4 regions of the Bradyrhizobium sp. CB3481 genome follow, and region 4 is predicted to be linked to each of the others. Evidence: riboswitches for the same ligand, from Rfam matches in the RefSeq annotation. Region 4 holds a riboswitch; each other region holds the start of a gene.
The links. A riboswitch is a leader RNA that binds a small molecule or an ion and turns the genes downstream of it on or off. The one in region 4 is predicted to bind cobalamin.
Positions count from the first base shown of each region.

Region 1 (7,637 bases), 800 kb from region 4:
CCGAGCTTGGTGACTTGACGCATTTGGAAGCCGTGCGAAGGTGCTTGCCGCAGAACGATCTAAGTTATGCTAGTCCGTCTCAACGAACTCTCGATACAGCGCGTGCCCTTCGGCTTAACCCAATCCCGGTGCCTGAGTTCATGGAGCAGAACTTCGGAGATTGGACGGGCCGACGTCACGACGATCTCGCCGCTTTCGGAGGAGAAAGCTATGCGCAGTTCTGGAAGGATGCAGCTCGCTCAAGCCCACCCGGCGGCGAAAGCTTCGAAGATCAAATCGCCAGGGTCCGGCACGGGCTTGGCAAGATAACTCCCGGTTTGGCAACGCTCGTCGTCCACTCTGGCACCATTCGCGCTGCGCTCTGCGTCGCGCTCGACATCGCACCACAAGCAGCCTTGCGCTTTGTTATCCATCCGCTATCCATAACGCGAATTGATCGGCTGCGGAACGATTGGCGGGTTGTGTCCGTAAATCAGAATGTCACCTTATGAGCGATTCGGAACCTTGGCTTGCGCGAAAGTCGCCATGCCGTTGTGCAGGGCGCATGCAAGCCGCAGGATCGGCAATGCGAGTGCGGCGCCCGATCCCTCGCCGAGCCGAAGACCTAGATCGAATAGGGGCTGAACATTCAAGGCCTGGAGAACCAGGCGGTGGCCCTGCTCTGCCGATTGATGCGAGGACAAAAGAAATCGCCGACACGAAGGATTGAGACGCACCGCTGCCAATGCCGCGACGGAAACGATGAAGCCGTCGATCAGAAGCGGAAGGCGACGCTGTGCGGCGGCGATGATCGCGCCACAAATCGCCGCAATTTCCAGACCGCCGACCGCGCAAAGGATCCGCTCGGCCGCAATACTTGGCGTTGCGAGCCCATGACGAGCCAACGCGACGTCTATCAGGTGCGCCTTACGTGCGCGACCGGCAGCATCCACACCCGTTCCGCTGCCGGCCATTTGCTCGGCGCTCATGCCAAGCAGGGCCGCGGCGATTGCCGCCGAAGTCGTGGTATTGCCGATGCCCATGTCGCCAAGGATCAAAAGATCGGGTTCCGTCGTCGCAGCCCGCATAACCGCGCGCTTGCCGCAGTCAAGGGCTGAAGCCAACTCCGCGGGCTCAAGTGCCGGTTCCTCGCTAAAGTCGCGGCTCCCCCGGCGTGGCTTGTCGGTCACGACACCCTTGATCGGAACTTCCGCGAGCGTGCCCGCATCGACGATCTCGAGACTCAAGCCCAGCTCGCGTGCCAGTACCGAAATAGCGGCGCCGCCCGAGGCGAAGCTGGACATCATCGCGATCGTGACTTCCTGCGGATAGGCCGATACGCCCTGGGCGACGATCCCGTGATCGCCGGCGAAGACGATGATCGGCACGCGTTGGGCTCGCGGCTGCTCCGTTCGTTGCAGACAGGCGAGTTCGATCGCGAGATGCTCGAGCCGGCCGAGTGCGCCGTTCGGTTTGGTAAGTTCAGCCTGGCGGGCCAGCGCTGCATCGCGATGGATCGGCGAAACGTCGGGGCACTCCTGATAGACCCACTCCGGTAGCATGTTGTCCTGCCGTTGAATGTTGTCGTTACCGAGCGAGCCCGTTCGCGGGGAGCGCTACGATCCGCGCTTGAGAATGTAGCTGTCCATGATCCAGCCATGCCTTTCGCGCGCTTGTTGTCGCACGGCGACGATGCTTGGACCCACATCGGCCAGCGCACCCGACATCGTGATCTCCTCACGCATGCCGATATAGGCGCCCCACCAGATGTATAGCCCTGCCGGATCGAGCGACTGAAACGCTGCGCTGCGATCGAGCATCACGACCACCGTGTTCGTGCCGTACGGCCAACCGCCTTCGCGCAGCCGCCGTCCCGTTGTCACCAGGAAAGGCTCCCCGATGTCGTTCAGCGGCAGCGAATGTGCCGCGCAAAGCGCCTGGATTGACGTGATGCCGGGGACGACCTCGATGGCTGGCAACGGATCGAGCCTTCGCGCGATCCGCAGGCTCGAGTCATATAGCGAAGGATCTCCCCAGATCAGGAGGGCAACGCGCCCCTCACTTCCGAGATGCTGTGCAAATTCCTGCGACCAGGTCGCGGCCAGCGCAGCGTGCCATTCGTCCACGCTCTTGCGGTAATCCTCCTGGCCGGCGTCACGCACGGGCATGACGAACTCGGCGATCCGCGTCCGGTCGTTGTTAAGCACCTGTGCGCAAATCGTCCGCCGCAATTCAGCGAGATCGGATTTCGCGGCGCCCTTGCGCGGGATGAGGACGAGATCGGCGGCGTTGATCACACGCACCGCAGCAAACGTTAGCTGCTCGGGATCGCCGCAACCGATGCCTATCAGTGAGAGCGTCAGCATAACTTATGCGAAGGGCGGCCGCTGCCTGCGACCGCCCTCACTTAAACTTATGCAGCGTTGTGCAAGCGGTAGGTGACGAAGCCGTCCCCGGTCACGGTACGCATCGATTTCGCCACTGCCAGCACGGCCAGATCAGCCAGCGGCTCGATGACAACGACGACCGCGTAGGACGCGGCGAAAGACGCGATGGAAGTGAGATTCTCGGCCGCAAAGCCCGCACCATACAACGCCCAGAAAGCGACCCACATCACGATGCCAGATTGATAGGCGGTCGAAAGCGCAAGCGCCTGGCGATATTGCAGATCAACATAGGCGGTGTTGCGGGGAATAATCCGCCCGGCCAGCGCCCGGATCGCAATAAGCGGCACCAGCAGCGTGGTCACGTTCATGCCGTATTGCGGCAGATCGGCCGGTGCGAAGAACAGCCCCTGAAGCAGAAGACCAAGCGCTATCCCAAACGCGGCTGGCGCTGCGCCGAACAAGAGGAATAGCGTCGAGCCGAGAATGAAATGCACCTCCGAGACCCCGACCCGGAAATGCGGCAGGAGTTCGAAGAACGAGAAGACCAGGACCGTTGTGGCGACGGTGCGCACCGCGAATGAAACGATCCCCTGCTCGCGCACGGTTTCTGCCGCCAGCTTCAAGGCGCAGCCTCCGGCAACAGCGGCTGTCGCGTATCCCAGCACGAGTTTGGCGCCCGTAACGATACCTGGTTCGATATGCATGATCTACGTCCTTCCTTCTGCCGTCCCACCCGACGGCGTTCGTGTCAAAAACTGCAGGGCCGGTCTCCTGGCTCGCGGTTCGAAACGGGTCTCCGGCCTTCCCGAGCCTGACGGCCCAGTGGCGGATCGGAGCTCCTCACCGCTTACAGTCGCGGGAGCGGCCGGGGCTTCGGGCGCCGCAATTGGGTCCGCCCTTCCCCGTTCCCGATTATGCTCCGGAGCTTTGCGCCGCTTGGAGCACCATGCTTGTACTGTGTGCTCCTTCCGACGAGGACGCGTCAAGGGGCTCGCGAGATCGGGCGGCGGCGTCATCAAGCTCTCTCTCCCGCCAGCGCGCCGAAAAGAATCCTCGTGAAGGCTGATTGAGCACGGCATGGCCCCCGACGCCATCGCAGTTTGCCGCGTCTGTCGGCGCTGGAAATGTCCGCTTGCCAATATAGACCACGGTTGTCGATTCCTGATGGGCCAGCGGCACGCAATTGAAATTCCGCGACGCTCAGACGCCCGGCCGGCTTGAGCGTTAGGAGCTCCGCATCGCCTGGACCAGCCGAGACAAACGAAACAAAGCCGCTCACCTGTCCTCCGCAATGAGATGGAAGAACGTGCCGGTGGCGTAGCCGCGTCGCGAGCCGGTCTCCACAACGACCGCGCCGGTCGCGTCACGCACGATAGCCAGGGGTGTATCGGGCTGAGAGACAATCGTGGAGTAATGGAACTCGTGGCCGCGCAGACGCGTACCAGCCTGATGCCCAGGCATTGGCATCGCAAGCTCCGCAAGCCGATAGCCCAGATGCATGCGACGTTGGGCAAAACTCGTTTCCAGGCCGAGCAATCCCGTCATCTCGTGATGTACGTCGTTGGCGTCGGTCAGGGCGGAGCCCAGCACCATGTAGCCCCCGCATTCGCCATGCACCGGCCGCGTCTTCGCAAAGGATGTTAGCGCGCGGCGAAATCGGCGATTTGTTGCGAGTCGGCCAGCGTGCAATTCCGGATAGCCGCCCGGCAGCCAGCAGACATCGGCGCTGTCATCAGGGCCTTCATCGGCGAGCGGCGAGAAGGTCACAATCTCGGCTCCGGCTGCGCGCCAGCCCTCCAGTATGTGCGTATAGACGAACGAGAATGCGGCGTCGCGTGCGAGAGCGATGCGCTGGCCGGGCGGCCTGACGTCTAGACCGTGCGCGTCGCTTGGCGCCTTCCAGGCGCACGCCGATTGCAGCACCGCATCCAGATCGACATGCTCGGCAACGACGCGCGCGGCCTCTGCAATGAGGCCGTTGATCTCAGCCTGCTCCTCGGCCTGCACGAGACCCAAGTGCCGCTTCGGCAAGGTGATGGCGGCATGGCGGGGCAAGCCCCCGAATACCGCAATGCCGGCGCCTGACAGGGCGCGGCGCACCAGGTCTTCGTGCCGCGCGCTGGCGACGCGGTTGAGAACGACGCCGGCAAGACCCACGCCCGCGCGGAAATCGCGCAGTCCCGCAGCCATCGCCGCGGCGGTTTGCGCCTGTCCGGAGGGATCGATCACGAGTAGGACCGGCCAGTCCATCATCTCGGCGATATCGGCAGTCGCGCCGGTACCCGAGACGCCCGGTGCGGCAACGCCATCAAACAGGCCCATCGAACCTTCGGCCAGAACGAGGTCCGCATCGGCGCCGCGCGATGCGACCGATTCAATCGCCTCACGACGCATGGCCCAGCTATCGATGTTCAGCGAGGAGCGCCCCGTGGCGGCCGCGTGAAACGCCGGATCGATATAATCGGGCCCGCTCTTGAAGCACTGCACCTTTAGCCCGCGATCGCGATAGGCGCGTGCCAGTGCCAGCGTCAGCGTCGTCTTGCCGACACCGGATGCAGGCGCGGAGATGACGAGGCTCGCCGCCATCACGAGCCTTCCGGAAAGCGCGGCGTCGGCCCGAGCGGCCGATAGCGGCGGTCATAGTCGGCAGCATACAGGCGGCTTTCTGCGAAATCTTCCGAACCCAGTGTGCGACCGACCAGAATGACGGCCGTACGCTCGAGCTCGCTGCTGACAGCAGAATCCAGCGTGCCGAGCGTGGCGCGAATAATGCGCTGGTCCGGCCAGCTCGCGCGCCAAACGATCGCGACCGGGCAGTCTGCTCCATAGTACGGGGTCAGCTCATCAATCACCTTGGTAAGCAGATGGATCGAGAGATGGATTGCGAGCACCGCACCGGTCGTGGCAAAGGCGGCGAGTTTTTCGGCCTCCGGTATCGCGCTCGCCCTGCCCGGCATTCGCGTCAGCACGACGGATTGCGCGCGACCCGGCAGCGTGAGCTCGGCCGCGAGCGCCGCCGCGGCGGCGGAAAAGGCCGGCACCCCTGGCGTGATTGAATAGGGAATTTGCAGCGCAGTCAGCCGGCGCAATTGCTCGCCCATCGCCGACCAGATCGACAGATCTCCAGAATGCAGCCGTGCCACGTCCTTGCCCTCACGATGCGCGGTGACAAGCTCCGATATGATGTCGTCGAGCGATAGTGGGGCAGTGTTGACGATGCGCGCATCCGTTGGGCAATACGCGAGGACTCCCTCCGGCACGAGCGAGCCGGCATAGAGGCAGACCGGACAGGCGGCGATGAGATCGCGTCCACGCAAGGTGAGCAGATCGGCTGCGCCCGGTCCGGCGCCGATGAAGTGCACAGTCATTCGCCGTCCCCTTCCGCGATTGCTGCGCTCGCCATTCGATCTTGAGAAACGGTCCGCGTCGAAACAAGGCGCGCGCCACGGCCTGCCACGGCTAGCGCCGCGGCTTCGGCGACGGAGCCCGTGCCGAACTTCGCCCTGATGAATTCGGACTGTGTGGGCGTGATCACGCCAGCCAGGACATCGGCAGGAACGGGTCTGACCGGGACATTGAGTTCACACGCCAGCGCTTGGAGCGCAGCGGTTTCGGCCTTCTCGCTGACGGTGGCGACTGCAGCGAGACCGTCAGAACCTCCCGCAGCGTCGAGCGCTTCACGAAGCGAAGCAACCATCACGTCTCGCTTAAATCCTAAACCTGCGACCTTCACTTCACCGCACTCCATTGCACGACCGGCCGCGCCGCCTCCCAGGAGCGATAACGTCCGAGGTGACCGGCATGCGCGATCTCGACCCGCATCAGTTCGCCGCCGTGGCGTTGATGCAGGTCACAAAGCAGCGCCTCTGTCTCCAGCGTAACTGCGTGGGCAACCATCCGCGTTCCTGCCTCGATGCGCGACCAGACGGCATCGAACATCGCTGCGTCGGCCCCACCGCCGATGAAGACGGCTTGCGGCGTCTCAAGGCCTGAAAGGATCTGAGGTGCCGCTCCCTCGATCACGCTGATCCGATGCGTCAGGCCGAAGGCCGCGGCGTTGCTGCGGATGTTCGCTGCACGATCGCCCCGCGCTTCAATTGCGATCGCCGTGCCACCGCAGAGAGCCCATTCTATGGATATCGAACCGGAGCCCGCGCCGATGTCCCACAACCTTTCACCGGGCCTCGGCGCCAACGCCGAGAGCGCGAGCGCGCGCATCGGCCGTTTGGTGATCTGGCAGTCATGCACGAAGAGCGCGTCTGAAAGGCCGGAGGCGCGCGGAACTCCGTCCGGTCCAGTGGCTTCGAGCGCAATTGCCAGCGGACCGACGCCCGCATCGGCCGCGTAGCTGTCAGCTCGATACAGTATCACAAGTTCGCGCGGCCCACCGAGCGCGGCGAGACTCCACAGCGGTGACGCGCCCCAGCCGCGCGCCGTCAGCCAGCTGGCAAGATCGCCGGCTGCCCTGCCGTCGCGCACGAGACAGATGATGCGAGCTCCGCGTGCGAGATGCGGCACTAGGCGTTCGAAGGGCGCGGCATGAAGTCCGAGACAAATGACAGATTCGAGCCGCCAGCCCAGCCGCGCCGCGGCAAGAGAGAATGTCGAGGGAGCAGGATGCGCGATCCATTCGCTCCTGCTCAGCCGCCCCGCAAGGTTGCTACCGATACCGTGCCAGAACGGATCGCCCGAGGCGAGCACCGCTGTTGGACGCCCACGGCACGCCAGCACGCAGTCCGCATCGAAGGGCACCGGCCAGCGATGACCGCGGCCGTTAATGCCGGCGAGGACGAGATGCCGTTCGCTGCCGAACACGGTCTCGGCTTCCCCAAGCGCCTTTCGGCTTGCTTCCGAGAGGCCGACAAGGCCATCTTCGCCAATGCCGATAATTGTCAGCCAGGGATTATCCATGATGCGCGTCCTCATTCTGGGCGGAACGAGCGATGCTAATCTGCTTGCGGCTGCCGCCGCGCGCGCGGGGCTCGACGCGATCTATTCGTATGCCGGACGGACGCGAGCTCCGAGCGGCCAGTCGCTGCCAACCCGCATCGGCGGGTTTGGCGGCGCGAGTGGTCTTGCCGAATACATTCGTCGGGAAGGAATTACGCATCTCATCGATGCGACCCATCCCTTCGCCGCCGATATGAGCCGCAACGCGGTTGCGGCGTGCGAGGCGACCAGGACGCCCCTGATCGCGCTCGAGCGCGAGCCCTGGGCGAAAATGCCCGGAGACAATTGGATCGAGGTCTCGGATATCACTTCCGCTGTCGC
Region 1 covers NZ_CP121647.1:5,606,038-5,613,674, forward strand. The annotation lists gene QA643_RS27325 (histidine phosphatase family protein) at 1-491, shown strand, start outside; gene cobT (nicotinate-nucleotide--dimethylbenzimidazole phosphoribosyltransferase) at 486-1,541, opposite strand; gene cobF (precorrin-6A synthase (deacetylating)) at 1,596-2,345, opposite strand; gene QA643_RS27340 (energy-coupling factor ABC transporter permease) at 2,393-3,070, opposite strand; cobalamin riboswitch at 3,110-3,330, opposite strand; gene QA643_RS27345 (cobyrinate a,c-diamide synthase) at 3,642-4,952, opposite strand; gene cobM (precorrin-4 C(11)-methyltransferase) at 4,952-5,734, opposite strand; gene QA643_RS27355 (cobalamin biosynthesis protein) at 5,731-6,099, opposite strand; gene cbiT (precorrin-6Y C5,15-methyltransferase (decarboxylating) subunit CbiT) at 6,096-7,277, opposite strand; gene QA643_RS27365 (cobalt-precorrin-6A reductase) at 7,276-7,637, shown strand, end outside.
Region 1: linked by a shared signal. The riboswitch ahead of QA643_RS27340 (energy-coupling factor ABC transporter permease) and the one ahead of QA643_RS31095 (TonB-dependent receptor) in region 4 are both predicted to bind cobalamin.

Region 2 (7,637 bases), 2.2 Mb from region 4:
GGCCAGCGCGACGCGGCTGCGCTCGCCGCCGGATAGTTCGGTGACGCGGCGATCGCTGAACTCCGTTACGTCGACCGCCTGCATCGCGCGCAGCACCGCCTCGGCATCCGCAGGCGACAGCCGCGCCGGATCGGTCGCGCCGTGCGGATAGCGGCCGAGCGCCACGATATCGCGCGCCGGCAGCGGCCAGTGCACCATGTGCCCCTGCGGCAGATAGCCGAAGCGCTTTGCGCGCTCGCGCAGCGGCAGCGACGACAGCGCCTGCCCCCCGATCTCGATCGCGCCCTCGGACGGGATCAATCCCGCCAGCGCGCGCAGCAGTGTGGTCTTGCCGGCGCCGTTGGGACCGACCAGCGCCACCAGATGGCCCGCCGTCAGCGCCAGCGAGACATCCTGCAGCACGATACGGCCGGCGAGCCGCACATTGAGCCCGGTTGCGGTCAGCAGCTCGCTCATGCGACACCTCCGCCGAGCGCGCGGCGCTCGCGCATGATCAGATAGAGGAAGAACGGCACGCCGATGATCGAGGTCAGCACGCCGACCTTGATGTTCGACGTCGAGGGGATGATGCGTACCGCGATATCCGCTGCCAGCAATAGCGCGGAGCCGGCGAGCGCGCTCGGGACGAGCAGCCGGCCCGGATCATGGCCGATCACGGGCCGCATCAGATGCGGCGCGACCAGGCCGATGAAGCCGATCGTGCCGGTGACCGCGACCGCCCCGCCGACGCCGAGCGCGACGCCCGAAATGACTAGTAGCCGCAGACGGCCGACATCGACGCCGAGGCTTTGCGCGGTCTCCTCGCCGAGACTGAGCGCGCGAAAGGCATGGCGCTGGCTGAGCAGCATGGCCGCGCCTGATATGATGAAGGGAAACGCCAGCATCACGTGCTGAAAGCTGCGGTCCTCCAGCGATCCGAGCAGCCAGAACGCGATCTCCAGCACCACGAAGGGATTGCTGGAGAGATTCATCACCAGCGCCGTCGCGGCTCCGGCAAAGCTCGAGATCGCAAGTCCCGACAGAATGAGGATCAATAACCCGGCATTGCGCCCCGCGATCGACAGCAGCACGAACACCGAGCCGAAGGCGGCGATGATCGCCGCGACCGGCAGCGCATAGGAGCGCACATCGGCAAGGCCCAGTGCGATTACCAGCACCGCGCCGAACGCGGCCGATTGCGGCGCGCCGAACAGCGAGGGCGACGCCAGCGGATTGCGCAACAGGCCCTGCAGCGATGCGCCCGATAATCCGAGAATGGCGCCGATCGCCAGCGCCAGCAGCGTCCGCGGCAGGCGGATTTCCCGCACAATGACCTGCGATACGTCGCTGCCGCCGCCGAACAACGCCTCCGCGACCGCTGGTGGCGTCAGCCGGACCGGCCCGATAGCGAGCGAGATCAGCATCAGCAGCACAACGAGCGCTGATAACGCGAAGGTCGCGCCGATACGCCGGCGCGCGGCGTCCGCGTTGGTCAGGGTTACGGCCTCGACACTCATCGATCGTCCTAAAGCAGTTTTGCGCGCTGAGGTACAGGCGCCCGGCAGGCGCCGCGCATGCGACAAAAATAGCGCACTTGTCCAGTGAGGATTGCGAGAGCGCCTCCGGCGGATTGACTCGCTATTTGACAAACTTCTACCATAGTTCCCGACGGTTCCCGTTTGGGGATCAAAAGGGAATGCGGTGCGGGGAAATCCCCAATTCCGCGGCTGCCCCCGCAACTGTAAGCGGCGAATCCTTCGTCATAGGCCACTGGGCATCTCGGTCCTGGGAAGGCGACGATGGGGTAACGACCCGCGAGCCAGGAGACCTGCCGTCAGCCGTGGTCACACGCGAAGATGTCGGTCGGGGAGTACAGGCATTAGCTTCACCTGAGCTGCTGAGAGCACATGGTGAGACTTGGTTCGCTGTGACGTGCCACTGACGTCATACCGAGGTCTCGACCATGTCTTCAACCACCCCCATGCGGCAACGCCGCTTCTGGCTCGCCTCCAGTTTCCTGGTGCCGATCGTATCGCTCGGCATTTCCGGCGCAGCCGCGCAGACGCCATCCGAGCCATTGCCGCCGATTGAGATAACCTCGCCCACCGACCCGAACCGGACCCGCGCGAAACCGACCTACGATGAACCATCGACCTCGCGCCGCGTCGTGCCGGCCGCTGCGCCATCGACCGGCGCGCGGCCCGCATCAGGGCCCGGCTCGGATGCCTCGTCGCAAAGCGCTTCGCAAGGCGCGGGCGGCAGCGGCGGCCGGCAGTTCTCCGGCATCGTCGGCGCGTCGGCGACGGTGATCACGGCAGCCGAGATCTCGCATTCGCCGGCGCAGACGCTATCCGAGATCATTGCGCAACAGCCGGGCGTGCAGTTGCAATCGCTCTATGGCGGCGTCAACGGCGCCAAGACGTCGGTCGATCTCCGCGGCTTCGGCGCGTTTGCCACTGCCAACACCCTGGTCCTTATCAATGGTCGCCGGCTCAATGATATCGACATGGCCGGCGTCGATCTCTCGACCATCCCGCTCCAGTCGATCGAGCGGATCGAAATCACCCGCGGCAACAGCGGTGCGGTGCTCTACGGCGACAATGCGGTCGGCGGCGTCGTCAATATCGTCTTGAAGGATGGCGTTGGCGGCCCACCCGTCGCGATGCGCGCAGAGGCCGGTGTCGGCTCCTTCAACCAGCGGCTTGCGAATATCTCAGCCGCGACCAATTACGGACCTTGGTCGACGTCCTTCTATGGCAACGCCATCAAGTCTGATGGTTACCGGGTCAACAACGCGCTCGACCAGCGCAACGGGGTAGGCAATCTCAACTACAGCACACCGGACCTCAAGGCCTTCCTTACGGTAACCGGTGACGACCAGAAGCTCGGATTCCCGGGCGGACGCACCGTCGATCCCTCAATCGGACTCAATCAACTCGTGACTGACCGCAGGGGCACCAATACGCCGTTCGACTACGGCAACCAGCAGGGCGCCAGCGCCACCACCGGCTTTACCAAGACAATCATGAACGGCGTCGACCTGATCGTCGACGGCGGCTTCCGGAAGAAGGATACGCAAAGCGGTTTCTTCGGCGCGGTGCCATTTGCCTCGCCACTTCCGAGCTTCTCCTCCACCTATAACGACGCAGCGTTGCTGACCTGGTCGATCACGCCGCGATTGAGCGTCAAAAATTCGATCTTCGGAATTCCCTCGCAGATACTGACCGGCATCGATTATTACGATGCGACATTCAATCAGGACCGTGGAGCGTTCAAAGGCCTGGCGCCCACCCACATCTACGACCTGTCGCAACAGACGCTGGCCGGCTACTGGCAGCAAACGATCGGCCTGTTGCCAACGACCGATTTCTCCTATGGCGCCAGGATTCAAAACACCAGCCTGAGTGCCCGCGATCGGTTCGATCCCAATGCGCCCGGTTGCGCCATGTTCTTCAATTGCAGCCCCGCGGCCTCTCCGCTCGACAGCAACGAAACACAATACGCGCTGCATGCCGGCCTCGAGCACCGCTTCAATAGCGTGTTCTCGGTATTCGGCCGCGCCGCGCGCGCATTCCGCACCCCAACCGTCGACGAGCGTGTCTCCAACGGCCCCTTCTTCGTTCCAGGGACTTTCCAGTTGAAGACCCAGACCTCGCACGACATCGAGGGCGGATTCCGCATCAAGAGCGGTGGCTTTCAGATGCAGTCGGGCATCTACAACATGGATCTCGAGAATGAGATCCATTTCATTCCAGCACTGTTCTACAACGTCAACCTCGGTCCGACCCGCCGCTACGGCTCGGAGACCAGCGCCTCCTTGAGGGTCAGCGACACCGTGACGCTCCGCGGCGGCGTGGCCTACACCCGCGCCGTGTTTCGCGAAGGGGAGTTCGCCGGTAACGACGTGCCGTTGGTATCGCGCTACACCGCGAGCGGCGGCGTGACCTGGAACATCTGGCAGAACTATCTCGTGTTCGACGCCACGGTGCGCGCCTGGAGCGAACGCTTCATGGACAACGACCAGGCCAACACTCAGCGGCGTATTCCGGCGGACGCCACCGTCGATCTGAAACTGAGCGGCGCCTACGATCGCTTCTTCTGGTCGGTCGGCGTGAACAATTTGTTCAACGCGCTCTATTACGATTACGCGATCGCCAGTTCATTCACACCGGGCCGCTTCTCCGCCTATCCGCTGCCGGGCCGCACCTTCATGGTGAAGGCGGGCGCGACTTTCTGAGCGGAATGACCGGTCCGGCCATGCCGGATCCGGCGAAACGATATTCTCCCGGGCAGCTCCGCCCGGGAGAATGGTTTTTGGATATTACGGAATGGCACGGTCGCGATTGATTTGAAAAGAAAGCGACATCTTTTCGACCAAAAATAACGCTTTCCGTGATCGGATCCCGTGATAAATGAAGCCGCAAAATCGCTCGACATATCTGTCGCAACTCAAACGGCGTGACAGGAACGCGAGCGTCGAAGACGGCGCCGATCCGCGGCGGATTCGGTCGGACGCGCGGTTAAAAACAACAAATGGACTGAGACTGACTTGAAATGACGAACGACGATCAAGATCGTACCGACAAGGCCGCAAGGGCGGCCGAGGATGCCAGGTCCGCCTTGGCAGAGCGGGAAGCCGCCGCCAAGGCCACGCTCGATAACATGGCAAGGTTGAGGGCATTGCGCCTCGCGCGCGAAGCCGCTGAGCCGCAGCGCGCGCCGACCGCCAGAAAGACGCGCACCGCCAAGACAACGAGCAAGGCAACAAGGAAGCCGGCCGAGAAGACCCCCGCCCTTTCCGACTGGCTGGCGAGCCAGCAAAGCGGCGGACGGCGCATCTGATCCGGCGGGACAGACGCGAAACCCCGATGCGTCAGGCCGGACCCGGCCAATCGATCATCGATCGCGTCTTGTTCTCGGCGTCGTACACCTGCACCTGAAGCATCTGAAACCTGTTCTTCAGGGCCATGCCAGCCTCTTCGGCGGCCTCGACCGTTTCGTAATGCGTTTTGAAATGGCCGTCGACCACCAGCGAATAGCCGGTGGTCGGCGCCTTGTCGGCGCGGATGGCTTTGCGCGGCTGCGGCTCGTCCACCACAGGGCGGGGCTTCTTCATGCTGGCTCCGTATGTGAACGCCCTTCGGGCTGAAACGCCGCAAAAAGGGCAGGAAGAATCCTCTGACCGGCGCTAGGATGCACCCGAACGCGGTCAGATTGAGATCATGCCGATACAATGAGTCGGCATGCAGCGCAAACGCCGATTGCTCATCCGAAAAGGCATCACATGGGCGGAACGGGCAGAAAGAACGAACCTCCGAAACAGCCGGAGGATAAGCCGAAGAAGCCGGAGCGCATTCCGGTCGAGGACGACGACCACGAGGACGGCGACATCGCCACGCCAAAGCGCGACCGCCACGGCAATGACGATGAGCCGTTGTAGCGACAAGTACGGCAGGCAAGGCAAGTCAGGTCGTCATCGCCCGCGAAAGCGGGCGATCCAGTACGCCGCGGTCTTTGCATCGAAAAGCAAACGCCTCGGATTACTGGGTCGCCCGGTCAAGCCGGGCGATGACGAGCTTGCTTAGGCGACGTCTCCGAACTCTATTACCCTATGCTTGCAGAGGCGCGCCGAAGCTGCCGCAGCCGGCTTGATCGTCGCGATTTGATGGGGCGATGCCCGCGCCCTGCCCTGCGCCGGGGCAGCCATGCAGTGGCATTCATGGACAAATAACGGCCTGCCTATATTTTCAGCGGGCTCGATAAGACTTTAACGATCCGGGAATTTGAGCTGACATGGTCGATATTCTGGCCGCACTGCAACAAGCCAAGACTGATACTGCCAAGGCAGACACGGCGCTGCGTACGCTGACGGCGATTTCGATCGCGCATTGGGTCAGCCATTTCCACCTGTTCGTGCTGCCGATGCTGTTCCCGTTCCTGAAAGAGCAGCTTGGCGTCGGCTATATCGAGCTCGGCTTTGCGCTCACCGTGTTCGGCGTCGTCTCCGGCCTGACGCAGGCGCCGATCGGGTATCTCGCCGACCATATCGGCGCGCGAAAGGTGCTGCTGATCGGGCTGACCGTTGGCGGGCTTGCGCTGATCGTGCTCGGCTTGCATCTCAGCTACGTCTCGCTGATCGCCAGCGCCGCGCTGCTCGGCCTCGCCAACAGCGTCTATCATCCCTGCGATTACGCGATCCTCTCGACGCATATGGATGAAGCGCGGATGGGCCGCGCCTTCTCGATCCATACGTTTGCGGGCTTTCTCGGCGGTGCGGTGGCGCCGGCGATCATGGCTGCACTGGTGGCCGCCGTCGGCGGTTTCGGCGCGCTGATCGTGGCCGGTGCGGTCGGGCCGCTCGTCGCGCTGCTGTTGATCGCGGCCCGGATTCCCGATGCGAGCTCGGCCGATCGCAAGACCGACGGCGCGCCGGATCAGCAGCAGAGTATCTTGACGCCGGCCATCATCGTGCTGACGATCTTCTTCATGCTGCTCGGCCTGTCCAATGCCGGCATCAGCAATTTCGGCGTGGTCGCGCTGATGAGCGGCTATGGCGTGACCTTCTCGGCCGCCAACATCGCGCTGACCGCATTTCTCGGCGCCAGCGCCGCCGGCGTGCTCGCCGGCGGCTATCTTGCCGACCGCACGAGGCGCCACGGCAATGTCGCCGCCGCCTGTTTTGGCATCAACGCCGTCATCATCACGGTCATTGCGACGATCAACCTGCCGTCGGTGGTGCTCACCGCTGCGATGGGACTGGCCGGCTTTCTCGGCGGCGTGATCGCGCCCTCGCGCGACATGCTGGTCCGCAACGCAGCGCCGGCGGGCGCTGCGGGCCGCGCCTTCGGCATCGTCTCCACCGGCTTTAATTTCAGCGGCATTCTCTCACCGCTGTTGTTCGGCTGGATCATGGACCAGCATTTGCCGCACTGGGTGTTCGGCGCCTCCGTCGCCTTCATGGTGCTGACGGTCCTGCTGGCGCTGGTGACCGACCGCAAGCCGGCGGAACCCGCCAAGGCATAAACGGATTTCTGAACCCCATCCCCGGCGGTTGACAGCATCGGACGGCGTCAGATGATGCGCCAACAAAACAAAACCGGGATGGAAGCCATGACCTCGACCCCCGACCTCGTGATCCGTGGCGGCACCGTTGCCGACGGCAAGGGTGGCGATCTCTTCGAAGCCGATGTTGCGATCACCGGCGGCCGCATCAGCGAAGTCGGCAAGGTCGCCGGCAAGGGCAGGGAAGAGATCGACGCCAAGGGCAAGTTGGTCACGCCAGGCTTTGTCGACGTCCATACCCATTATGACGGCCAGGTCACCTGGAGCCAGGACATCACGCCCTCCTCACAGAACGGCGTCACCACAGCGATCATGGGCAATTGCGGCGTCGGCTTCGCGCCGTGCCGTCCGGAGGATCATCTCCGCTTGATCCAGTTGATGGAAGGCGTCGAGGACATTCCCGAGCCGGTGCTGAGCGCCGGCATTCCCTGGGCGTGGGAAAGCTTTCCGGATTACATGGACTGGCTGTCGAAGCGTAGCTTCGATATGGACGTCGGCGCGCAACTGCCGCATGCCGCCTTGCGCGTCTATGTGATGGGCGAGCGCGGCGCTCGCCGCGATCCATCCACGCCCGACGACAACAAGGCGATGGCCGT
Region 2 covers NZ_CP121647.1:609,412-617,048, reverse strand. The annotation lists gene QA643_RS02875 (ABC transporter ATP-binding protein) at 1-456, opposite strand, end outside; gene QA643_RS02870 (iron ABC transporter permease) at 453-1,496, opposite strand; cobalamin riboswitch at 1,632-1,830, shown strand; gene QA643_RS02865 (TonB-dependent receptor) at 1,943-4,216, shown strand; gene QA643_RS02860 (hypothetical protein) at 4,534-4,821, shown strand; gene QA643_RS02855 (hypothetical protein) at 4,853-5,095, opposite strand; gene QA643_RS02850 (hypothetical protein) at 5,264-5,419, shown strand; gene QA643_RS02845 (MFS transporter) at 5,773-7,002, shown strand; gene QA643_RS02840 (amidohydrolase family protein) at 7,090-7,637, shown strand, end outside.
Region 2: linked by a shared signal. The riboswitch ahead of QA643_RS02865 (TonB-dependent receptor) and the one ahead of QA643_RS31095 (TonB-dependent receptor) in region 4 are both predicted to bind cobalamin.

Region 3 (7,637 bases), 790 kb from region 4:
GCACCGCTGCAGGCGACAGCGCGCAGAATCGGATCGTCGGCTTGGGTGATGAGGCCCTCGCAGCCGGGCATTTCACGCAACTCTTCCGCCAGGATCATGCGCCACGGCGTCATTCGTAATCCTGGCGCGCATCCAGCCAGATCGGAGAGCGCCGCATGTGTCACTTGCCCAAATGCGGCGCCGACCATCGCGCCTTGCGGATAGATTCGCGGACGCGGCTCGGCGATCATTCGAGCCGGCTCAACGTGGCCACGAAGCGCGTCTGGCAATTTTTCGCCAGCGCGGATGTACGCTGCCATTCGCCCTCGCCCGTCTCTGGCACCGCCGGAGGTGACGAACCATTCGGCAAGCGCGAGCGCGAACTTTATGGCGTCTCTTCGCGTGACAGGGTGACCATGCTCAGCGCCGTCGGCACGCACGATCAGCTCTCCCGCCAGGCTACGCTCGATGCGGATATCGGCGGAGGCGTTGGCAAGCGCGCGCTCCATACTGCAATCGACAGCGAAGCCGAATTTGGTCGGCAGGCCGGGCGGTCCCATCGCAAGCTCTTGCTCAAGTTCTGCTGCGAGCAAACAGGTGTCGTCACTTGCGCTCCAGAAAGGCGTGACCAGGATGTTGCGCCGCGCCTCCGACTCGGGATCCGGATCGACCAGGTGCAGCCAAGAGAGTTCCTCGATCAGCGGCCGGTGACCTTTATCGCTGATGCCCCTGATTTGCAGATTGCCCCGGCTGGTCAGATCGATCAGGCCATTGCCGTAGCGCTTGGCCAGCGCTGCAATTCCTGCCGCCTGCTTCGCATCAAGCCGGCTACGACGTGGCCGGATACGAACCAGGAGCCCATCTCCCGACCGCATCGGCCGTAAGGCACCGGGACACCAGCCCTTGATCGCAACCGCGCTCATGAGGCCTCCCGCAGCGCGGCCGCAATCGAATTGCGCCGGGTACGCCAAAGCGCAGCTTCATGCAATCGAGTGAAGCATGATTCGATCGCCACGAGCGCCGCCGGATTCTCGCGTGCCATGAAAGTGCGAACGTCCTCGCTACCAAGCGTCGCGTTATAATAGAGATCGAACAGTTGCGACGGCACGGCCTGCGCGAGATGGGCGAAGGCTGCCATGTGCTCAAGTGTCGCCGCGATCTCGGCCGCCCCTCGAAAGCCGTGGCGCATCATCCCGGCAATCCATTTCGGATTGGCGGCGCGCGAACGTACGACGCGCGATATCTCCTCGGTCAACGAGCGTGCATGCGGCTGATCTGGGCGCGTGGCATCGAGGTGATAAAGTGAAGGGGCGGCGATGCCCAGGCGCGCCGCGGCCGCCGCAGCGCCCGCCTGGTGTACGGCATAGTCTGAGGCTAATAGCAGGTCAGTTTCTGGCAGGTCTTGCGCGTGGACGAAGGCATCGGTGGAAACGAGCCTTGCCTCGATACCTGAGCGATCAGGGCGCATCGTGCCGTCGGGCGCGAACGTCCACGATGAAGCTGAAAGCCAAGCTTCGCCGGCGGCATTTTGCGAACCTTGGGTGAATACATCCGGTATCGATGCCATACCGACACCGTACTGCCCCGGCCGAGGCCCGAACACGCGCGCGGCGCGATGGCGATAGGGATTCTCGTCGCCTTCCTCGCCGCGTTCAGAAAGCGCTACGGCCGCCGCCTCGAATAGTTGCGCAAGAGATGGAAAGACATCGCGAAACAGTCCTGAAACGCGCAGCGTCACATCGATGCGCGGCCGGCCAAGCGCGGCTGGCGCGATGATCTCATAACCCGAGACCCGACCTGACCCGTGATCCCAGCGCGGCGCGATGCCTGCAAGGTGCAGGGCCATCGCAAAATCCTCGCCTGCGGTGCGCATGGTGGATGAACCCCAGAGATCAACCAGCAGCCCCTTTGGCCAATCGCCGTGATCCTGCAGGTGACGGCGCAGCAATTCCTCGGCAAGCTTGATTCCTTGCGCATGCGCCGAGGGCGTAGGCACCGCGCGGGGATCGACGGTGAACAGATTGCGCCCCGTTGGCAGCACATCGCCCCGCCCACGATGCGGCGAGCCTGCCGGGCCCGGAGCAACGCGTCGACCAAAGAGCGCGTCAAGCAGCGCACCCTTTTCCGCATCGCCGCACCCCCCGCGACCGAACACATGCAGGCCATCACCGAACTGGCTCTCCTTGAGATCGCACACGAAGCGATCGATCCGGGGAATGGCCTCCGCCGGAGCGGCCGAGGCGCCAAGGCCGAGATCCTCTTCCAGGCCCGCGGCACGCGCTTCATCGCGGATCGCTATAATCAGGCGGTGGCGGCGCGCGGGATCGAGACCATCAGCCGTAGAATACTCATCGAGGAGTTGCTCGAGCGGACGCAACCCTTTAGGCAACGCGGCCTGGGCCAGCGGCGGCGGCAAATGGCCGATCGTGACCGCACCGATGCGCCGCTTGGCCTGGGCTGCCTCACCGGGATCGTTGACGATAAAGGGATAGACCACCGGCACGTCGCCAATCAGTGCTTCCGGCCAGCAGGTAGCCGACAGCGCGACCGACTTGCCGGGCAGCCACTCCAGAGTTCCATGCGTGCCCATGTGGACGACCGCGTCGACCTCTTGCTGCCTCAGCCAGAGATAGAACGCGATATAGGCGTGGCGAGGCGTGTGCGAGAGATCGTGATACTCGGTGTCACGATTGGTGACATCCCCGCGTTCCGGCTGAACGGTGATAATCGCCTTCCCACGCTCGATCGCTGAGAAATGAAATTCGCCGTCACTGCAGGCGGGATCGTTCTCCGGCGCACCCCAGGCGCGCGCGAGATCATCCTGCAGCTGGTGCGGAAGTCTCGCCAGCTCCTCACCGTAATCAGCAACGCTAAAGGTCAATTTCTCCTGCAGGAGAGCGGCACTAAGCGCTTCTGTTGCCTTCACGTCAAAACCGGCATCGCCGAGATCGGACAATAGCGTTTCCACCGAACCAAGCGCGTCGAGCCCGACCGCATGCGCGATCTGGTGCGGACGACCCGGATAGTTCGAGAGCACAATCGCCAACCGCTTCGTGCATGCCGGCTTGTTCGCGAGCCTGTGCCAGGCCGCCACCCGATCTACCACAGCCCCGACACGTTCGTCGTCGGGCATGTGCACCAGGTGCGCGAATTGCAGATCAGGATCGCGTGCGCTCGGCGACTTGAAGCTGACCACGCCTGCCAGCAGCCGGCCGTCAACCTCCGGCAACACCACGTGCATCGCCAGATCGCCCGGCGAGAGACCGCGAAGCGATTGCGACCACTCATCGCGCCGGGCCGTCGACAATGCGACCTGGAACACCGGACAGGATGCTGCATCGAAAGGCGTCGTGCCGTCGTCGGTGACCGCAGAGAAGGCGGTTGCATTGACGATCACAGCAGGCGGGCATTGCTCGAATTGTCGTTTAAGCCAATTCGCCACACCGGCCGTTTTTAGAGAGGTGACGAACACGCCATACGCATCAAAACCCTTCTTCCGCAGGGCTGTGATCAGCGCGTCGACCGGAGCGGTATCGACTGCGGTGAGATAGGATCGATAGAAGGTGACGAGCGCACGCCGCCCCCGATCGGGGTTGTTTGGCAGCGCCACGATTGCACCACGATACGGATCGTAGAAACCGATCTCGGGAATTTCAACTTCGCCGGCGACAGGTCCCGCGTAGAGACCCGAGGCCAGCGCGAGTTGGGCGATTGCTGCCTGCGCCGCAACCGTTCCGCCCTTGTCGCACAACGCCTTCAGCCGTCCGAGCGTCGAGACGGGTAATGTCGAAAGCGCATCCAGCCGCGGATCGTGACGACCGTCCGCTGGGAGCACCGCAAGCGCGATGTCGTGGTCCTTCGCAAGTTGATGCAGGGCAGCCAGCCCATATGACCAGTAGGACTCGCCGCCGATCAAGCGCACCAAAATGCCGCGCGCATGCGACAGCGTCCGGTCGATATAGGTGTCGACCGACAGCGGATGAAGCAGCTCGGCAAGATTCGCGAGCCTCAACGGCGGCAGGCTACCACGGCCGCGACGCCAACCGGCGGCAAACGCGGCGAGATCGCTGTCTGAGAACGAGAGCACGACGAGGTCGGCCGGATCCTGCCCGAGATCCTTAGGGATCGCGGTCTCCGCAAGACCGCGGCTCTCGCGAAAGACGATGTGCATCAGATACCGAGTCCCGCCTTGATGGCCGCCTCATCGATATCGTCGCGTTCGCCGATCACAACCAGCTTCGACCGCCTTGGCCGCGTGCCCCAGGGCACGTCGAACTGATGCCCCACCCGCTCGCCGACCGATTGCAGCAGCAACCGCATCGGCTTGCCCGCGACCGCGATATATCCCTTGGCACGCAGGACGTTGTGCTCACGCGCAAGCCGCCGGATCGATTCGACCAGCGCATCCACGTCAGCAACTTCCGGGAGCTCGATGACTATCGAAGCAAAATCGTCGTGTTCGTGCTCTTCTTCGCCATCGTGATGAGAAGGTCGCGCAGCGAGATCGTCCTCAGCCGCCGCTTCGAGACCAAGGATCACACGCGTATCGACGGCACCGTTGACGACAGGCAGCATCGGCGCGCGACGCGGCGTTTCGGCAGCGATCGCCGCCCTGGCCGCTTCAAGTCCTTCCGCGCCGGCAAGGTCCGCCTTCGTGAGCAGAACGATATCCGCGCACGCGATCTGATCCTCGAACACTTCCGATAGCGGCGTCTCGTGATCGAGGTTTTGATCGGCCGAACGCTGCGCTTCCACTGCGGCAGGGTCGGGCGCAAAGCGGCCGGCCGCTACGGCCTCGGTATCCGCGAGCGCAATCACGCCGTCGACTGTGATTCGCGAGCGGATCTGCGGCCAGTCGAACGCCTTGAGCAGCGGCTTCGGCAAAGCCAGGCCCGATGTCTCGATCAGGATATGGTCAGGCCTCACGCGGCGCGAGAGTAGCTGTTCCATGGCCGGGATGAAGTCGTCGGCAACCGTGCAGCAGATGCAGCCATTGGCGAGCTCGACGATGTTTTCGGCAGGACAGCTGATCTCGGCGCAGGATTTCAGGATCTCACCGTCGACGCCCTCGCTGCCGAACTCGTTTACGAGCACCGCAAGCTTCTTGCCATTCGCATTGGTGATCAGGTGTTGGATCAGCGTCGTCTTGCCTGACCCGAGAAAGCCAGTGATGATGGTCACCGGAACCTTGGTGAGCGTATTCATTCGGCGGACTCCGGCAGGACGGCAATAGGTGGAATACGGGCAAGCGATTGCGTGCGGAAAATCTCCGGTCGGCTGCGCCATGGCACAATACCATCTGGCGCCGCCGCATAGGCCGCAGCCCCGGCGACCACATCGGGTGCGTTTGCATCGGACAAGCGACCGTACACATAGGACCAGCGCCGAAACCCGGAGAGTGCAATCGAGCAGCCTTGGCTGCAGGCCGATAGGCATTCGACCGGAGCGACGCTGACGCCCTCCGGCACGCCAGCCTCGAGGATGGCGCTGTGCAGACGCGCGCCCGGTGTGATTTCGCCTTTCCTTACGGCCTCGCCGGCACGGCAGGTGATGCAGACGTGAAGTGTGACGGTCATCGCCTCTTCTCAAGTATCTCTGGCGGAGGCGATGAGGTACGCGAACCAACGACGCACGGGTTCGCTCCCCGTCGCGGAACACCCCGTCCGCCGGTGGTCAATCGGTGCGCTGGCAGGTCTCCCGGCTTGCGGAGCAGGTTTTTCCTTCGATCTCCACCTTCCCAACCTTTAAAGGTCAGTGGCTATTGGAGATCTCTCCGGTCACGGTCGCGGGGGCGGCTGCGCTTCAGGCTCAAGCTTTGAGGCTGGAGCCCTATCGCATTCCCTCTTCGCCTGTCGTAGGACAGGAACCAACGCTACCCCACCATTTGCCCAAGCGTGCAACTTGTCAAGCCAAAGGGACGTGCAGATGACTTCCAGACCTGATGCTGCCGAGGACGAGACCGCGATCTCCGAATTCGCATTGGATGCACGCCATTCGGCGAAAATGGCGAAGAAGAAGGCCGCGCGCGACCGGATGATGGCCACCAAGAGTGGAGAGAAAGGACTCATCATCGTCCACACCGGGCCTGGCAAGGGAAAATCTTCCTCAGCTTACGGCATGATCTTGCGGTGCGTCGCGCATGGCTTTCCCTGCGCCATTGTGCAGTTCATCAAGGGTGCATGGGATACTGGCGAGCGCCGCCTGCTCACCGGGCATTTTGGCGAATTGTGCCAATTCCATGCAATGGGGGAAGGCTTTACCTGGGAAACGCAGGATCGCGCCCGCGACATTGCCGCTTCCCGCACCGCATGGGAAAAAGCCAAGCAGCTGATCGCTGATGAAAGCTTGCGCATGGTAGTTCTCGACGAGATCAACATTGCGCTTCGCTACGACTATCTGGAGATTGGGGAGATCGTTGAGTTCCTGAAGAATTCAAAGCCGCCAATGACGCATGTCGTCCTCACTGGACGCAATGCCAAGCAGGACTTGATCGACGTCGCCGACCTCGTCACGGAGATGACGCTCGTGAAGCATCCCTTCCGATCGGGCATCAAGGCCCAGCCTGGCGTTGAGTTCTGACCAGCAATCGGGATCCGATTCGATGGCGCGCGCATTGATGATCCAGGGAGCCGGTTCGGACGTGGGCAAGTCGCTCATCGTGGCCGGCCTTGCGCGCGCTGCGACCCGGCGCGGCAATCGGGTGCTGCCTTTCAAGCCGCAGAACATGTCGAACAATGCCGCGGTGACGATCGATGGCGGCGAGATTGGGCGCGCGCAGGCATTGCAGGCGCAAGCCGCAGGTGTCGAGCCGCATACAGATATGAATCCGGTCTTGCTGAAGCCGGAAACCGATGTCGGCGCCCAGATTATCGTGCACGGACGCCGCGTTGCGACGCTGCGCGCGCGTGCATACGCGGCGATGAAGCCATCGCTGATGGCGCCGGTTCTCGAGAGTTTCGCCCGTCTCAAGCATCGTGCCGATCTTGTTCTCGTCGAGGGCGCCGGCAGCCCCGCTGAAGTCAATCTGAGGAGCGCCGATATTGCCAATATGGGCTTTGCCCGCAAGGCCGACGTTCCCGTCGTCTTGGTCGGCGACATTGACCGCGGCGGTGTCATTGCGCAGCTCATCGGAATCAAGGCCGTGCTTGATTCCGAAGATGCGGCCATGATCCGCGGCTTCCTCATCAACAAGTTCCGCGGCGATCGATCACTTTTTGACGACGGCTACCGGCTGATCGAAGCCCGCACAACATGGCGGGGATGTGGGATCCTTCCCTACTTCGCCCGCGCGAGCGAACTTCCGGCCGAAGACGCGCTCGGCCTTACCGGCGCACGCAAGGTAGGCAAGTGCAAAATTGTCTTTCTCGCGCTGTCCCGGATCGCGAATTTTGACGACCTCGATCCACTGAAGCTGGAAACTGATGTCGATCTTGTGATGGTCCGGCCTGGAGAGGCAATCCCTGGCGATGCAAAGCTCGTGATCCTGCCGGGCTCGAAGTCGACACGCGGCGATCTCGCCTTCCTGCGAGCCCAAGGCTGGGACATCGATCTTCTTGCGCATCATCGTCGCGGCGGGCATGTGCTCGGCATTTGCGGCGGTTACCAGATGCTTGGACGCAGTGTGGCAGATCCGGAGGGAATCGAGGGACCTGCGGGAG
Region 3 covers NZ_CP121647.1:5,616,394-5,624,030, forward strand. The annotation lists gene cobG (precorrin-3B synthase) at 1-902, opposite strand, end outside; gene cobN (cobaltochelatase subunit CobN) at 899-4,150, opposite strand; gene cobW (cobalamin biosynthesis protein CobW) at 4,150-5,184, opposite strand; gene QA643_RS27400 (DUF1636 domain-containing protein) at 5,181-5,555, opposite strand; cobalamin riboswitch at 5,649-5,865, opposite strand; gene cobO (cob(I)yrinic acid a,c-diamide adenosyltransferase) at 5,905-6,558, shown strand; gene QA643_RS27410 (cobyric acid synthase) at 6,581-7,637, shown strand, end outside.
Region 3: linked by a shared signal. The riboswitch ahead of QA643_RS27400 (DUF1636 domain-containing protein) and the one ahead of QA643_RS31095 (TonB-dependent receptor) in region 4 are both predicted to bind cobalamin.

Region 4 (7,637 bases):
ACCTCCTGCGGTTTGGCCTGCCGTCCGACGCCGCTGGTCTTGACCGTCTGGCGGCCGCGTTGAGCGATTAGCCGGGCCATCGGTCAAGCCCCGGCCCAGGGCACGATCACGGCCTCGTTGCGATAATCGGCGCGGTAGGCGCTGATCCGGAACACTTCGGCCATGACCTGCTCGGAAAGTGCCTGCGCAGGCTTTCCTTGCGCCACGAGCCGGCCGTTCGACAGCACGAGCACGGTGTCGGCAAACCGTGCGGCGAGGCCGAGATCATGCGTCACCACCACGACCAGCACGCCGCGGTCGGCGGCGCTGCGCAGGTTGAGCATGACGTCGATCTGGTAATGCGGATCGAGCGAGGCGGTCGGTTCGTCCGCCAGCACAATCGGCGCCTCGACCGCCAGCACCCGCGCCAGCGCGACCCGGCTGCGTTCGCCGCCGGACAATTCCGTAACAGGGCGTTCGGAAAACGCAGCAACATTGGTAACCTGCATTGCACGCAACACGGCCTGTTCGTCGCGCGAGGATAGTCGCGCCGGATCGGTGGCGCCGTGCGGGTATCGTCCGAGCGCGACCACGTCACTGGTCGGCAACGGCCAGTGAACCAGATGGCCCTGCGGCAGGTAGCCAAAACGCTTGGCACGCTCCCGCAGCGATAGTGACGACAAATGATCGCCGCTAACCTCGATCGTGCCGGTCGATGACACCAGTCCTGCCAGCGCGCGAAGCAGGGTGGTCTTGCCGGCGCCGTTCGGTCCCACCAACGCGACAAGCTGCCTTGAGGCCAGCGACAGCGAAACATCGTGCAGCACAGTTCGGCCCGCCAGCGTCACTTCGAGCCGCTCCGCAGCCAGCATCGGTTTTCCGCTCATGCGACGCCTCCACCGAGCGCCCGCCGCTCGCGCACGATCAGATAGAGGAAGAACGGCACGCCAATGATCGAGGTGAGCACGCCCACCTTGATGTCGGTCGTGGACGGAATGACCCGCACCGCGATATCGGCGGCCAGCAGCAGCGCCGCGCCGGCCAGCGCACTCGGGACCAGCAGGCGCGCCGGATCGTGGCCGATCAAGGGCCGCACCAGATGCGGGGCGACCAGGCCGATAAAGCCGATGGTCCCGCTGACGGCGACCGCGCCACCGACCCCCAGCGCGACGCCCGCGATCACCATTAGCCTCAACCGGCCGACATCGACACCAAGGCTTTGTGCGGTCTCTTCGCCGAGGCTCAGTGCGCGAAAAGCGCTGCGCTGGCTGATCAGGATCGTGGCGCCTGCGATGATGAACGGCAATGCGAGCATGACATGGCGGAAGCTACGGTCCTCCAGCGAGCCGAGCAGCCAGAACGCGATTTCAAGCGCGGCAAAGGGGTTGGACGACAGGTTCATCACCAGCGCGGTCGCCGCTCCCGCGAGACTGGAAATTGCCAGGCCCGAAAGGATCAACAACAGCAGGCCGGCATTTCTTCCGGCGATGCCGAGCAGCACGAACACCGACGCGAACGCCATCGTAATGCCTGCGACCGGCAGCGCGTAGGACCGGACGTCGGCTAAGCCGAGCGCAATCATCAGCACGGCTCCGAACGCGGCCGATTGCGGCGCGCCGAACAGGGAAGGCGAGGCCAGCGGATTGCGCAGCAGGCCCTGCAGCGCAGCGCCGGACAGGCCGAGTATCGCGCCGATTGCCAGTCCCAGAATCGTTCGCGGAAGCCGAATTTCCGCGACGATAATCAGCTGGACGTCGGTTCCGCCGCCGAGCAGGGCGTCGAGCACGGTGAGCGGCAACAGCCGCACGGGTCCAATGCCGAGCGAGCCAAGTGCCAGCAGTCCCACCAGCGCAGCAAGCCCGGCGGTTGCGATCACCTGTCGTCTTGCGGGATCGGCGCTCACCATGTGGCGCTAAACCCCGCATACGCCGCCGGACCGGTGGTACCGAAGTTGAAAACCTCCTGATAGTGTTCGTTCAGGATATTCTCGCCGCGCGCGAACACCTTCCAGTTCTTATCGATCTTGTACTCGGTATAGAGATCGACCCTTGTATAGGCATCGACCCGGTTGGTCTGGCCGGCGCTGCTGAAGCGCTTGGAAACGGTGAGTACACGGGGTTCGATCAGCCATCTGTCGGTAGGCGTGATGGTGAGCGCAAATCGCGCCAGATTCTTCGGCCGCCGCGCCAGCACCAGCCCGGTCGCGAGATCGACCGCGTGCAGATAGGTGTAGGCCGCATTGAATTTCACGTAGCCGGGCAGAAGATCGATGTTGGATCCGACTTCCAGACCATTAGTCTCGGCCCGTGAGACATTGAAATAGCATCCCGACGCATTCAACACGGGACAGGAGACGCCGGAACCGGCGCTCACAAAATCAATGAGGTTGGTGAATTTGTTCGCGAAGCCAGTGAGCGAAACAGCTACGCGGCCATTGAACAGACTTTGGTCGATGCCGGCGTCGTATCCAAAGCTCTCCTCCGGGGCAAGCGATGCCCCGCGGTTGCTAGAGTAGAGCTGAAACAAGGTGGGAGCTTTCGCGCCCGTTCCCGCGCTCGCGTGCAATTTGGTGCCGGTTTCAGAGATCGCATATGCTGCGGTAGCCCGCCAGGTCTCGAACCGGGAGACGCCCACCACGTCATCGACGCGGCCCCCCAGGGTGATCGTCAGACGTTCTCCGATCGGCAGTTGCCACAGCCCGAACAGGGAGTTGGTGTCCTGCTTGCCGCGCACTTGAGGCACATAGGCGGCAAATTTCGGCACGAAACTGGTTTGGAAAATATCCGCGGTCTCGTGCTGCGTTTTCGCGCCATAGATCAGCGAACCGAACGTACCCATGCGCAGGGTCGATTGATATTCGGCCCCCATGCTGTTTCCGGTATAGTCCGTGATGGTCGAAGACTTGACCAGGGGATAGGACAGTTCACTGAAGGAACGGACGGCCTGGGTCTCAAATGTATTGAGACTGTGTGTCCACCTGCCGTCGAGCGTATCCACGGAAGCTTTCGCCCACACCTGATCGAGCAGGCGCCGCGCCTTGAAGAAAGGAGCATCCGCACCCGACGCGTCATAGTTCGACCGGGTGAGCGTCGACAATATGCCGGTCTCAACCCGCACGCCGTCGGCATCGTAGCCAACCCGTGCGGAACCTCCCAATCGACTGAAACCATCCGGTTCAAGATTGCGATTTTTCGCTTCAATAGCGGGAATGCGATAGCCGTACCGCGAAAAGCCTTCGCTGCTCTGGCCGCCGCCGGTGAACGCATAGGACCACGGTCCTTGCGATCCGATCATCGATCCGGTTGTCGAGACCGTGCCGTAGCTTCCGCCTTCGGTGCGGACATTGAATTGCGCCGGGCCCGTACCCTTCTTGGTGATGATGTTGACGACACCGCCCATCGCGTCCGAACCATAGAGCGCGCTTTGCGGGCCTTTCAGCACCTCGATCCGCTCGATGGCGCTTGGGGCAAACATCGCGAAATCGAAATCGCCGCTCGCGGCGGTCGGGTCGTTGATCCGGATGCCGTCGATCATCACCAGCGTCTGGCCGGTATTGGCGCCGCGCAGCCGGATGTTCGCGGTCGAACCCGGACCGCCACTCTCAGAGATATCGAGGCCGGGAACGGTTCTAAGTGCGTCGACCAGCGAGCCGGGATTGCTGGTTGCCAGCGTCTCGCCCTTGACGACGCTGATCGAGCTGCCGGTGCGGCTGATGGGCTCGGGCTCCCTGTCGGCCGTTACCACCACCTCCGCGGGCTGGGCGGGAACGTTATTCGCAGCCGGCCGCACCGGGCCGACCCTGCTTCGATCTCGATCTTTGGGAGTTGTACGGGCCGGTTTTGGCGGAGTGTCCGGATTGATCACCACCGGCGGTAGTTGATCCGAGTTCGACTGCGCGTACGCAGCGCTGTGACAACAAGCCAACGCAACAATGGCCGCCGAGCCGGCAGCATATCCTAGCAAATTCATAATGCCCCTTCCGTCGACCCACCGTCGAACGAGTTGATTTCTCGTCAGCGGCCGGTCTCCTGGCTCGCGGTGGTCTGCGATCCGCCTTCCCAGGCTTGAAGCCCAGTGGCCGTTTGGATCGCGAATGCCGCTTACAGTTGCGGGGGCAGCTGCGGAGTAGGGGCAATTGCCCCGCACCGCATTCCCGTTTCACCTTCTTTCGAAGGCACCGATGACGAATCCAAATAAGCACAATAGCGCGCGCACTTCAAACACGTCTGAACAGGCGGCGGCGTCTATTCCTGTTGACGGTCATGGCGTGCAAGGGCTTTGAATTCCGCGGTTCTCACGCGATTCTCGCTCCAGACCGGGAAATTCCCGCGAAGCATAGGCAAAGGTCATGACCATCGATCCGCCAGCCGCGCCGCACTTCGACCAGGCTTTCCGCGCCCGCCTATACGATCTGTTTGGCTGGCGCCGCGACGTGCGCCGGTTTCGCAGCGATCCTCTGCCGCCCGGCCTGCTGGAGCGATTGATCGAAATCGGCTGTCAGGCGCCGTCGGTCGGGCTGTGTCAGCCCTGGCGTTTCGTGGTGGTGGACGACCCCGGCCGCCGGCAGAAGGTGATTGAAAATTTCGAGTCCTGCAACCGCGATGCGCTCAAAGCGTATTCTGGCGATTTATCCATTCGGTACGCCGCGTTGAAACTGGCCGGATTGCGCGAGGCGCCATGTCATCTGGCGGTGTTTGCCGATCGTTCGACAGGCCTCGGCCACGGTCTTGGCCGGCGCACGATGCCCGAGATGGCAGACTATTCCGTCGTGACTGCAGTCTTTTCAATCTGGCTTGCATCCCGTGCCGAGGGCATCGGCATGGGGTGGGTATCGATCCTCGATCGCCTCACAATCGCCGGGATACTGGATGTGCCGAAGGACTGGCGCCTGATTGGATATTTCTGTCTCGGCTATCCGCAGGCTGACGACGATCGTCCGGAACTTGAACGTGTCGGCTGGGAAGGGCGTCGGCCTGCGGGCGATTTCATTTTTCGGCGATGATCGCTTCTATGCATGCGACCAGTTGCGCACCGCGGTCCGACTGTACTCGAATGAGTTTCGCACCTCAAACTGCCGCCTGCTGGCCCTCAGGGCCATGAAGCAGGTTGCCGGCGGCCCTGCCACGATCAACGACACCGCCCCTGCCAGGCTGGCGTAAGCGTGCAGCGGATCAGGTCCTGAATCAGCGGGTCCTCACCACCATCAGGCGAGAAGGGCGGATTCCTGCAGTTGCACGCATGGCGGGCGTCTGGTATCTGAGGTGCGTGCCTCATTTATCTCGCGATCCGAGCTGACGATGCGGTCTGTAGCGCAGCCTCTGATGGCAGGAGATGGGGCGGTCGCTCAACAGTAGGAAGAGTTGGCCCCACTTAGATGGCCGACCACACGAAAACAGGGAGGGTGGAATGCAGCGTCTCTTGGTTGCGGGTCTTTCGGTCGCCTTTGCGGCAGCGCTTGGTTTCGGTTCGGCGAACGCGGCGGACAAGAAGGTTTTGGCATTCGTCGTCAATGGTGCGTCCGACTTTTGGAAGATCGCCGAGGCCGGCGTGAAGAAGGCGCAGGGCGAACTGCCCAAATACGATCTTCAGTTCAAATATCCTGAACAGGCCGCAGCCGCCGTGCAGCAACGGGTGATGGAAGACCTCGTGGCCGCGGGCGCAGCCGGCATCATGGTCAGCTCGGTGGATCCGAAGAACCAGACGGCGCAGCTCGACAAGGTCGCCTCCCAGACCGTGCTATTCACGACCGACAGCGACGCTCCGCAATCGAAACGGGTCGCCTATATCGGCTCTTCCAACACCGATCTCGGCAAGGAAGCGGGCAAGCTGATGCTGAAGGCTCTGCCGAATGGCGGCAAGTGCGTCGGCTTCGTCGGGCTGCCTGGGGCCGACAATGCACGTGAGCGCATCGAAGGCGTCAAGGAGACGATCAAGGGGTCGAAGATCGAGCTGGTCGACGTTCGCGGCGACGAGATCGATCAGACCCGTGCCAAGCGCAATGTAGAAGACATTCTCGCCGCCATGCCCGACGTCAGCTGTCTCGTCGGTTTCTATTCCTACAACACGCCGCGCATCTACGAAGTGCTGAAGGAGGCGGGCAAGCTCGACAAGATCAAGATCATCGGCTTTGACGAAGATCCGATCACGCTCGGCGGCGTCAAGGAAGGCAAAATCGTCGGCACCGTCGTGCAGCAGCCGTTCGAGTGGGGCTATCAGGGCATGAAACTGATGGCGAAATACATCGAGGGTGACAAGTCGGGCATTCCCGCGAACGGCATCATCATCGTGCCCGGCAAGGTCATCGAGCAGTCGAACGTCGACGACTTCATGGGGCAGATGAAGCAGATGCTTCGTAAGTAAGGGCGGGAGCGCCAAGGCCGTTCGCGGGGTGTCAGCGCAAATGCCAGAGCCGTTCCTCGAACTGGTCGATATCAGCAAGAGCTATCCCGGCGTGGTCGCGCTCGACCACGTCGGCCTGTCCGTATCGCGCGGCGAGGTGATTGCCCTGATCGGCGAGAACGGCGCCGGCAAGTCGACGCTGATGCGCGTGCTCGGTGGCGTGGTCGAGCCGGATAGTGGCGTCATCCGGCTCGAAGGCGTCGAGCGGCGGTCGCTCACGGTGGCCGACGCGATCAAGGCGGGTATCGCCTTTGTCCATCAGGAGCTCAATCTTTTCGACAATCTGGACGTTGCGGGTAACGTCTATATCGGCCGCGAGCCCGTGCATGGCGGACTATTGAAACTCATCGACCGCAGACGGCTGCATGCGCAGGTGCGGCCGCTGCTCGATCGTCTCGGCGCCGATTTCGAGGCCGATGCGCCGCTCGCCGAGCTGTCGCTGGCCCAGTGCCAGCTCGTCGAGATCATCAAAGCGTTGTCGCTCAACGCGCGCCTTGTCATCATGGACGAGCCGACGTCCAGCCTGACCCTGACCGAGACCGGCCGTCTGATGCGGGTCATCGAGGGGCTCAAGGCAGACGGTGTCAGCATCATCTTCATCACGCACCGCCTGAACGAGGTGATGCAATGTGCCGATCGCGCGGTGGTGTTGCGTGACGGGCGCATGGTCGGAGCGCTCAAACGCGCCGAACTTACGCCGGCCGCGATGATCCGCCTGATGATCGGGCGTGACCTGAAATCGCTATACGTGCCGCCGGCGGCCCCTCCCGGCGACAGCGTGCTCGAAATCGTCGGGGCCGTTACTGACACCTACCCGGACCGCGCCGTGAGCCTGTCGGTCCGCCGCGGCGAGATCCTCGGTCTCGCCGGCCTCGTCGGCTCCGGGCGTACCGAGCTTGCCCGCGCTATCTTCGGGATCGATCCGCTCCGCGGCGGTGCGATCAAACTCGATGGACAACCGATCCGCATTGCCATGCCGCGCGCGGCCATCGAGCACGGGATTTACTTGATTCCGGAAGACCGCAAGGGGTCAGGTCTGCTGCTCGACGTCTCGATCGCAGAAAACATCTCGCTGCCGGATCTGGCATCCTACCTGCGCTTCTGGATGGTGGACACCGCGCGCGAGACCGAGAACGCCCAGCGCCAGCACAAGCGCCTTATGATCCGCTCGCCTGATGTGGCCACGCCCGTGGGCACGTTGTCCGGTGGCAATCAGCAGAAAGTCGTGCTCGCCAAATGGCTCTCGATGCGGCCGAAGG
Region 4 covers NZ_CP121647.1:6,406,814-6,414,450, reverse strand. The annotation lists gene cobD (threonine-phosphate decarboxylase CobD) at 1-71, shown strand, start outside; gene QA643_RS31105 (ABC transporter ATP-binding protein) at 84-866, opposite strand; gene QA643_RS31100 (iron ABC transporter permease) at 863-1,885, opposite strand; gene QA643_RS31095 (TonB-dependent receptor) at 1,879-3,948, opposite strand; cobalamin riboswitch at 3,980-4,176, opposite strand; gene bluB (5,6-dimethylbenzimidazole synthase) at 4,328-4,981, shown strand; gene QA643_RS31085 (sugar-binding protein) at 5,386-6,339, shown strand; gene QA643_RS31080 (sugar ABC transporter ATP-binding protein) at 6,380-7,637, shown strand, end outside.